DNA from 4 places in the Roseiflexus sp. RS-1 genome. Region 2 is predicted to be linked to each of the others. Evidence: riboswitches for the same ligand, from Rfam matches in the RefSeq annotation. Region 2 holds a riboswitch; each other region holds the start of a gene.

Region 1 (2,200 bases), 430 kb from region 2:
TAACCGCATCCCCGGCATGCTGGTCAACATGCGCGCGCCGCACCTGGCGAACGGCGCGACCGGCATCGGCAGCGGGCGCTTCGCCGATTTCTTCTTCGATGATCTGATCCCGTATGTGGATCGACACTTCCCGGTCATTCCCGAAGGAAGGGCGCGGGGCATCGTCGGCTTTTCGCTCGGCGGCGCTATGGCGCTGTCGGTTGCGGCGCGGCGACCCGATCTGTTTGCCTGCGCTGGCGCGTATGATGGCACATTCCTGTACGCCTGCGACCGGGGGCGGCGTGTGCGTCGCCGTGACCGGGTGATCGCCAATCCGATGTTCGACGCCGCCTACGGTGTGCCGCGCGATCTGACATTCATCGCCCAACACAACGCCGCCAATCTGATCCTGCGCGGTGATGCCGCCGCCCTCGCGCGCGTCGTCTGGGTGGTGGCATATGGTCCGGAATCACAGGAGCCATGGCAGTCGAACTACTATCGCGGTGAGCATCTGCTGGCATGCCTGCGCGCGCGTGGTCTTGCCAATGCGTTGGAAGACCCGGTGATTCTGGATGGCGATCATACCTGGCGCACCGCTGATCGTTTTATTGCCCTGACCCTGCCGCTGTACGACCGCGCCCTCCGCCATGAATCATCGAAGGCGCCCGACCGTGTCGAACGCCCTCGATGAGAGAAGAGAGGAGAAGGAGATAACAGAATGTTAGCACAAACTTAACATGGATGCAAGAGCCTTTTTGACGTTCTATTTGACACGACCCGCAGATTATCGTACCATTATGCTTAACAATCGATAGCGCCGCGCACGGCGCAGCTAGGGGAGCCAGGAGAGCCTGGCTGAGAGTGCGGCCCCCACAATGCCGCTGACCCTTTGAACCTGACCTGGGTCATACCAGCGTAGGGAATGCAACCGGTGTACTGATGAACCGCCGCTCCCTACTTCTGGGGGCGGCGGTTTTTGCATCAGGGGGCAGCGCTCTTCTCTTCGCTCACAAGAGGACGAAGATGGATTGAACGCTCACAGGGAGGCGACAGTGGCGACGATAACCGTCAGTTTCGAGGTGTTGCCGGGCGGATTGCCGGATAAAGCCGCAACCTATGCGGCAGTGGACGCAGCCATCGCGGTGGTTGCCGAAAGCGGTCTGACGTACCGGGTGGGTCCGATGGAGACGACCATCGAGGGAGAGTACGACGACATTATGACGGTGATCAAGCGCGCACAGGAGGCGGTGCTGGCTGCCGGCGCAACACGGGTGTTCACACTGATCAAGGTGGATTACGACCCGCGCGGTTCGACAATCGCTGAGAAACTGGCGAAGTATGAGGAGTGAGCAGGCGCAACGGATCGCGCCGGAAACGGCGATCGGGCGGCGCGTCGGCGAGGTGCGGCGACGCCTGGCGCAGGCGTTCCCGCCGTTCGTTCTGCTGAGCGCGCTGGTAGCGGCATGGGAACTCATCGTATGGCAACTGGCGCTGCCAGCCTGGTTGCTGCCGCCGCCATCGCGCATCCTGACCACCCTGTTCAGCAATCTGCCGATCCTGGGTGAGCACGTCGCGGCGACGCTGACTGTCACCATTCCCGGCTTTGGGCTGGCGCTGGTGACCGGCTTTGCGCTGGGAGTGCTGATCGATGCTTCGCCACTGCTGCGGCGCGCCGTCTATCCACTGCTGGTCACATCGCAGACGGTGCCGATCGTGGCGATTGCGCCGCTCCTGGTGGTAGGGTTCGGGTTCGGCATGCTCCCCAAGGTGCTGGTCGTCGCGCTGGTGACCTTCTTTCCGATCGTGGTTAACACTGCCGATGGGCTTCAGGCGGCAGATCGCGATCAGCGGCGATTGCTGGAGGCAATGGGCGCGAATTACTGGCAATTGTTGCGTCTGTTGCGCCTGCCGGCCGCCCTGCCGTCGATTTTCACCGGTATCAAAGTCGCTATCACCTACAGCGTTATTGGGGCGGTGCTGGCTGAATGGATCGGTGCGAGCGCCGGGCTTGGCGTCTACATCGCGCGTTCGCTGCGCGCTTTTCGCACCGATCAGGTCTTCGTCGCGGCACTCGTGACATCGCTGCTGACGATAGTCCTGTTCGCCCTGGTGACGCTGCTGGAGCGCTGGATAGTATCGTGGAGGGACGAACCATGAAACGAACAGGGATCGTGGTGCTGGCGGCGCTGGTGCTGGCGGCGTGCAGCGCGGCGCCGGCGAG
Region 2 (2,200 bases):
AAATCATCGATCACCAGAATCTGATCCGGTTCGATGGCAAGTCCGGCACGCACGCGACTCCAGAACAGCGCACCTTCTTTGTGCGCGCCAAGGTCGGCAGAGTTGGCGAGCGCGACGGTGTGGGGTGGAAGGGAGGCAGACGCGCTCCCATCGATCAACACCCGACCTGATGCATCCGTCTGCAATGCCGCCGCGCGCCATCCCATCGCCGCGATCTGCTGTGCGATATGCGCCGTCGCTTCGGCGTAGTGGTCGGTGGCGATCAGCGGCGCGACGCTGTTCGCCGATTGCAACGCATCGAACAGCGCGCGCCATACCGGGTCGATGACGGAAGCCTGCATATACGCTTGAACGAACTGTTCAGCGCGGCGAAGCGCATCATCGAACGCAACGTGCGGGGGATGCACACGCTGCGCCACCAGGTACGCATACGGGGTGCGCGTCGTGCTTCCGATCTCCCATGTCGGTTTCACGACATCGTTCCAGTAGCGCGCACCATCCACGCCCAATTCCCACAGCCCGGAATGCCGCAGCGCCTGCTCCAGGCGATCCGGCATTCCGAAGCAGACCGCTTCCAGGCTCAGCACCCCGGAAAAGTCCAGCACCAGCAGCGTGCGTTGTGTCATGACGGCAACCAGGCTTCAAGCCGGTACGCGCTATCCCAGAACATCCACTCCAGCCGCGAAGAAGAGACGAAAGCGGCGCGCATCCGCTCTTTCTGCGTCTCCGAGGCGTGATCGGCAATCCTGTCGGTCAGCGCAATGGCGCGATCAACCCATTCGCCGAACTCCTGACCGGCATACGTATCGATCCATTTCTGATAGGGGTTATTCGGCGCTGCGCGCTTGTAAATATCGTGTCCCACTTCGCGGTAGATCCAGAAACAGGGGAGAAGCGCAGCCATCCCTTCCTGGTAACTGCGACAGGCGGTTGTCGCCAGCAGGAAGTTGGTATAGGCGAAGCACGAAGGCGACTGCTGGCGGGTTGGCGTCTCGATCCCAAACTCGTGGAAGTATGACGTGTGCAGCGCACGTTCGACCACTGCCACGCCCTCGGCGAAACGCACGAACTGGAGCAACGCTTCTTCATCGGGAGCGCGTCCAGCCATCGTCGCCAGCGCACGTGCAAAATCGGACAGGTAGAGCGCGTCCTGCTGCATGTAGAATGCAAACTTTTCGCGCGGGAGCGTGCCCTGCGCCAGTTCCTCATTGAACGGGTGCCGGATGATCGCCTGGTAGATGTCGGTGATTGACGACCAGAGCGTTTCGGTGAAGCGCATCGCGTTCCCTCCTTTTTGCGCAAACTGTGAAAAGGTTTGACCGTGTTTCCGTCGGGGAACGCACAATGGAGAGGCTGCGCACCGTGAAGGAGATGAAAACGGCGACCGGCAGAAGAAGCCGATGACCGGTTCCGATTTCCTACGCCGGCATTACCCGGATCAGGTGCGAAGGGTAACTTCTCAGCCTCGCTCTGTCAGCGAAGCGCCCCTACGGAACGGTATGGAGTATACGCATGATGACAGCGACTGTCAAGACGCTGTGCAACATTCCTGTCGGATGCTGGCAGGATTGAGAGGACTACGGACGCAATCCGCGGGCGCGCAGATGGGCATCGAGCCAGGCGGCTTCGTCCGGCGTCAGGTCGGGAGGCGGCGGCGGTTGGCGGTAATCGATCCGCAGATCGTAGCGCGCATTGCGATACACCTGGTGCAGCAGTTGGGTGAGCGGCAGCGGCGTATCCGGGTCGGGGCGACGCAGCGGCACGGGAACGGTGGGCAGCGGTCGGTCGAGCGGGCAAACCCAGATATCGACGGCGGGCCAGCGTTCGGCGCGACTGAGGAAGACGAAGTAAGGCGCGGGAGGGAGCGGGTCGGGGCGCGCCAGGCGCGGACGCCGACCGCCGCGCAGCAGGTCGATTTCGAGCAAATGGACGCCGCTGCGAAACAGGTCCTGCCGCTTCTGCTCGTAAGCGTCGGCGCCGTCAGGCGTGGGGCGCTTGTTGGCCGGGGAGAGGAGTTCGATGGCAGTGACGAGGGTCTCATCGGCGACGGCGCGGAGTTCGACGCGGGCATAGCGGGTGGGAATGTCGAGGAGCGCCGCGCCGGTGAGCGACGGGGCGTCGACGGCGGCGGGCAGGACGGCGACGGCGGCAGGGTCGCGTTCATAGACGCCGACATCGGGAACGAGCGCACGGCGCGGGG
Region 3 (2,200 bases), 2.2 Mb from region 2:
CATTGTGAGAGATGTTGCAAATAAGAAGCCAACTGCACCAATAATCACGATCAAGAGACGTTGACCGATTTGTGGGAAAATGTTCTGAATCGAAATAGCCGCCGAGTAGATGTCAGCAAACGCATTGTCGGTTTCATCAACCAGGATGACCGCAAGTGCTACAATGCCACCGGTCATGGTCATAATTGCGGTGATGAGATGATCAGGCGTAGGTTCGCTTACATTCGCCGTTAACAAGAAGAGAGCGCCAAGCGTATAAAACCAGACATTGGTCAGGGCAAAGCCGAAATATGTGCCCCAAAAACTATCCCGCGAACGACGCACAAACCGGTTATAATCGGCAACGAGCGGGAGCCACGAGATTGGCATTGCCGCTACCAAATCCACTCCGAGCCAAAACGGCATCTCTCCCGTTCCTGGCCGATTAAGCAGCGCAATGATATCGTAGCGGGTAAAAAGGTAGACTGTCATCCAAATGGTCACACTGTAGACGATCCAAATCCCAAATTTCTCGAGCCACTCCCGCACGACCACCAGCGGTCCGCCAAGGGCCAACAGAGTGCACCAGACTGAGAAGACCGCCACCCAGAGATAATGGTTACTAAAACCAAATAGCGCCTGACCCACCTGATCGGCAGCCAAACCGATCACCCACAGCTCGAAGGCCGTCCAGCCAATTAACTGCACGATATTGAAAATTGTCGCCAGATAAGAACCTCGTCGCCCAAGCACGGGGCGGAGCAAAACCATTGTAGGCACGCCGTGATCACTCCCTAACACCCCAACTAATGCCAACAAGAGTGTGCCAATTGCGGTACCGACTAAAATAGCAAGTAGTGCTTGCGGCAAACTCAAGCCAGGAACCAACAGTGCACCGGCTTCCAACACTAGCAATCCGACGCCAAGACTCGACCACAATACGAAGATGTCAAACCATCGCAGGCGACGATGTTCGGCAGGAACAGGATCAATTCCCCATGTTGGTGGAGCTTGCAGACGCGGTAGCCACTTGTAGAAACGAGTTTGTAGTGACATACTCTTCCTCCAACTAAAAACGCCACCTGCGAAGGGTGGCGTGAATGCCAGACATGAGCTGGCTTTACTACCGTGTATTCCCTTCGCTGGTATTACCCAGATCAGGTTCATGAGGTCGATGGTGGATTTGACCATCCTCTCAGCCCGGTCCTCCGAGCTCCCTCATACACGCTTATTCAGTTGTGCCGGGGTCAGCGCGGTGTCTACTATACACTGCTGCCTCTCTATCTGTCAAGTCGCTCAACACGACGAAAGCAACCAGAAAAGCGACCCTCACCCCCTCGCCTCGGATAGAAGATCTCTCCCCTTGTAGGAGAAGGGTGCTGGAGAACAAGGGATACGGGCGCGGCAGAATACGGAACATTCATGGTAACAACGTGACTGGCTGATCGGATCGCATCTCATTAGGTGAATGATCCGACATTATCCTCTAACCGGCGCTGCGGTCGGTTGGGAGAGGGGCGATGGAAGCGATCCGCACGCACTGATACACAGAGCGATGCACACGACGAGAGCAGTGAGATGTTTCATTAATCACCTGCCGTTGGATTGAGCGTGTTTTACCGGGCAAGAGTCAGATGCTTGAACGCCTCGACCTGCGCGCGGATGGCGCGTTCCGTCGGCAGGCGCTCGATGCTCGAAGCGCCGAAGAATCCAGCAATCCCCGGCATGCGGCGCAGTGCCATGCCGACCTGTTCGGGTTCGTCGAACGGTCCGCCGTGACAGATCACAATAATGTCGGATCGCACCTGACGGCCAGCCTCAGCGATCTCCATCACCCGCTCGATGGCTTCGTCGAGAGTCAGAGCAACGCCAGCGCCAATGCTTCCTGAAGTGGTCAACCCGACATGCGCCACCAGTTGATCAGCGCCGGCGCGCACCATCTCGCGCGCCTGATCGGGATCGAACACATACGGTGACGTAAACAGGTCCATCTGGTGCGCCAGATGGATCATTTCGATCTCTTTGTCGTATCCCATCCCGGTGGCTTCCAGGTTCGCGCGGAAATTGCCGTCGATAAGCCCGACGGTGGGGAAGTTCTGCACGCCCGAAAAGCCAATCTCACGCAACTGCTTGAGAAACACCGGCATCAGGCGAAACGGATCGGTGCCACACACCCCCGCAAGCACAGGCGTATGCTTCACAACCGGCAACACCTCGTTTG
Region 4 (2,200 bases), 1.1 Mb from region 2:
TGACGACCAGATTGGTAATGTGGTGGATCAACGGTCTGGTTGCGCGAATGCGAGCAAGCATGTCACCAATGCGCTGGTTGATAGGATCCATCGTGCGCCTCCTTTTGGTAGAAGCATATCGTCCTCATATCGACTACCCGGCGCGTGCACGTTCATCGAGCGCTGACGCAATGACGGCATGGAGTGCCCGCGTTGCTGCTTCAGGGTCTGGCGCGCCGATCACCGCCGAGATGACCGCCACGCCAACAGCGCCTGCCCGAATAACCGAAGCGGCATTTGCGAGGTTGATGCCGCCGATGCCCAGCACCGGCAGGTTGACCGTGCGGGCAATCTCCGCCAGCGGTTCCAGCCCGATGGGTGGTCCCGCATCCGGTTTACTCGGCGTCCCGAAAAGATCGCCGACACTGACATACGTCGCGCCAGCGTCCATCGCGCGCTGCGCCTGCTCGACCGTTGCGACCGATACGCCGAGAATGCGTTCCGGACCGATGATCCGCCGCACCATTTCCGCCGGAATATCGTCCTGACCGACATGGACGCCATCGGCATCGAGCGCCAGCGCGACATCGACACGGTCGTTGACGATGAGCGGGACTCCGGCATCGCGGGTGAGCGGAAGTAACGCCTGCCCCAGTGCAACCATGTCGCGCGCCGGCACGTCCTTGTCGCGGAGTTGAATCACATGCGCGCCACCACGCAACGCTGCACTCACAATATCCGTCAGCGCACGCTCTCCAGCTGCGCGCCGGTCGGTAATGACGTAGACAATACCTCCTCCAGATGGAAACGGTATCGGATCAGACTGGACCGACGGGAGTGGTTCGATCAGGGTGGACAGAACCATAGCGGTACCCTCCTGAAGCGCCAGAAACAAAACTGCCGCTGACCCCACCAACGTGGATCAGCGGCAGACTCTGGTCTGGACACTTCCCTACGCTGGTATGACCCAGGTCAGGTTCAAAGGGTCTGCGGCATCGATGGGGCCGCACTCTCAGCCAGGCTCGCCTGGCTCCCCCAGTGGCGCCGTTTACCGGCGCATTTTTATACAATTGTCAACAGGCAGTTAACGGTATGATACACGATGCTGCGACGGATGGCAAGATGTTTCCCAGATTAGTTGCTCGCCCGGTGAACGCCGTCCAAACGCGGTGCGGGCGGGACGCCCGCGTACCCAGCGACGCCCGCGCACCCAGCGACGCCCGCGCACCCAGCGGTGCGGGCGGGACGCTCGCGCTCCCAGGCGCGGGTTACCAGACCAGCGCGCGTCGGTGGAATGCCATCTGCTCCAACCGCGCGATGCGCTCTTCGGTTGGCGGATGCGTGCTGAAGAGACGGACGATTGCGCCGCCGTCGAGCGGGTTGATGATATACAGGTTAGCCATCGCCGGATTGGTCGCCAGCGGCAGTTGCTGCTTCCATGCCTCAATTTTGCGCAGCGCCGAAGCCAGCGCCAGCGGTTCACCGCTGATCGTCGCGCCTGCGGCATCAGCCTCAAACTCGCGTGTGCGCGAAATCGCCAGCTGGATCAACGTCGCTGCAATTGGCGCAACCAGGATGAGCAGCAATCCGCCCACCACTCCTGCAACCCCGCTATCCTCTCCCTCATCGTCGTGACGTCCAAACCCGCCAAGCAACAGCGCCCACTGCGCCATATCCGCCAGAATTGCCACGGCGCCGGCAAACGTTGCCGCAATTGTGCTGATCAACGTGTCCCGGTTCTTGATATGCCCCAACTCGTGCGCAATGACCGCAGCAACTTCGTTATCATTCAGCAGTTGCAGCAACCCGGTTGTCACTGCAACCGCGCCATGCTTTGGACTGCGCCCGGTCGCAAATGCATTTGGCGCCGCCGAGTCGATCAGATAGACGCGCGGCATCGGCAGATTGGCGCGCTGCGCCAGTTGAGCAACCATCTGGTAGAGACGCGGCGCTTCGTACCGGTCGACCTCCCGCGCGCCTGCCATGCTCAACGCCAGTTTGTCGGAAAACCAGTATGCCCCGCCGTTCATCAAGACGGCAATCAGGAAAGCAATCAGCATACCCTGCGTCCCGCCAAACCACTGGCCCGCCAGAACCAGCAGCACGGTCAGAGTCGCCAGCAGGGCTGTCGTTTTCAATGTATTCGTCAGTCTCGTCATTGCCAGATCCCCATCAGTAAAGGTTAGAAGAAAGCCGGGCATATAAATTGCCCGGCACGTTC

The links. A riboswitch is a leader RNA that binds a small molecule or an ion and turns the genes downstream of it on or off. The one in region 2 is predicted to bind thiamine pyrophosphate.
Region 1: it holds a riboswitch for thiamine pyrophosphate, as region 2 does, so the genes downstream of both, ROSERS_RS03460 (thiamine-binding protein) here and tenA (thiaminase II) in region 2, are expected to answer to the same signal.
Region 3: it holds a riboswitch for thiamine pyrophosphate, as region 2 does, so the genes downstream of both, cytX (putative hydroxymethylpyrimidine transporter CytX) here and tenA (thiaminase II) in region 2, are expected to answer to the same signal.
Region 4: it holds a riboswitch for thiamine pyrophosphate, as region 2 does, so the genes downstream of both, thiE (thiamine phosphate synthase) here and tenA (thiaminase II) in region 2, are expected to answer to the same signal.

Annotation. Positions count from the first base shown of each region.
Region 1 covers NC_009523.1:835,819-838,018, forward strand. Annotated here, with positions in the region: gene ROSERS_RS03455 (alpha/beta hydrolase) at 1-670, shown strand, start outside; TPP riboswitch at 804-919, shown strand; gene ROSERS_RS03460 (thiamine-binding protein) at 1,032-1,328, shown strand; gene ROSERS_RS03465 (ABC transporter permease) at 1,318-2,136, shown strand; gene ROSERS_RS03470 (ABC transporter substrate-binding protein) at 2,133-2,200, shown strand, end outside.
Region 2 covers NC_009523.1:1,266,223-1,268,422, forward strand. Annotated here, with positions in the region: gene ROSERS_RS05295 (hypothetical protein) at 1-626, opposite strand, end outside; gene tenA (thiaminase II) at 623-1,279, opposite strand; TPP riboswitch at 1,398-1,499, opposite strand; gene ROSERS_RS05305 (DUF4058 family protein) at 1,578-2,200, opposite strand, start outside.
Region 3 covers NC_009523.1:3,454,837-3,457,036, forward strand. Annotated here, with positions in the region: gene cytX (putative hydroxymethylpyrimidine transporter CytX) at 1-1,035, opposite strand, end outside; TPP riboswitch at 1,097-1,209, opposite strand; gene ROSERS_RS14270 (phosphoenolpyruvate hydrolase family protein) at 1,596-2,200, opposite strand, start outside.
Region 4 covers NC_009523.1:2,391,265-2,393,464, forward strand. Annotated here, with positions in the region: gene thiM (hydroxyethylthiazole kinase) at 1-91, opposite strand, end outside; gene thiE (thiamine phosphate synthase) at 134-844, opposite strand; TPP riboswitch at 912-1,026, opposite strand; gene htpX (zinc metalloprotease HtpX) at 1,248-2,138, opposite strand.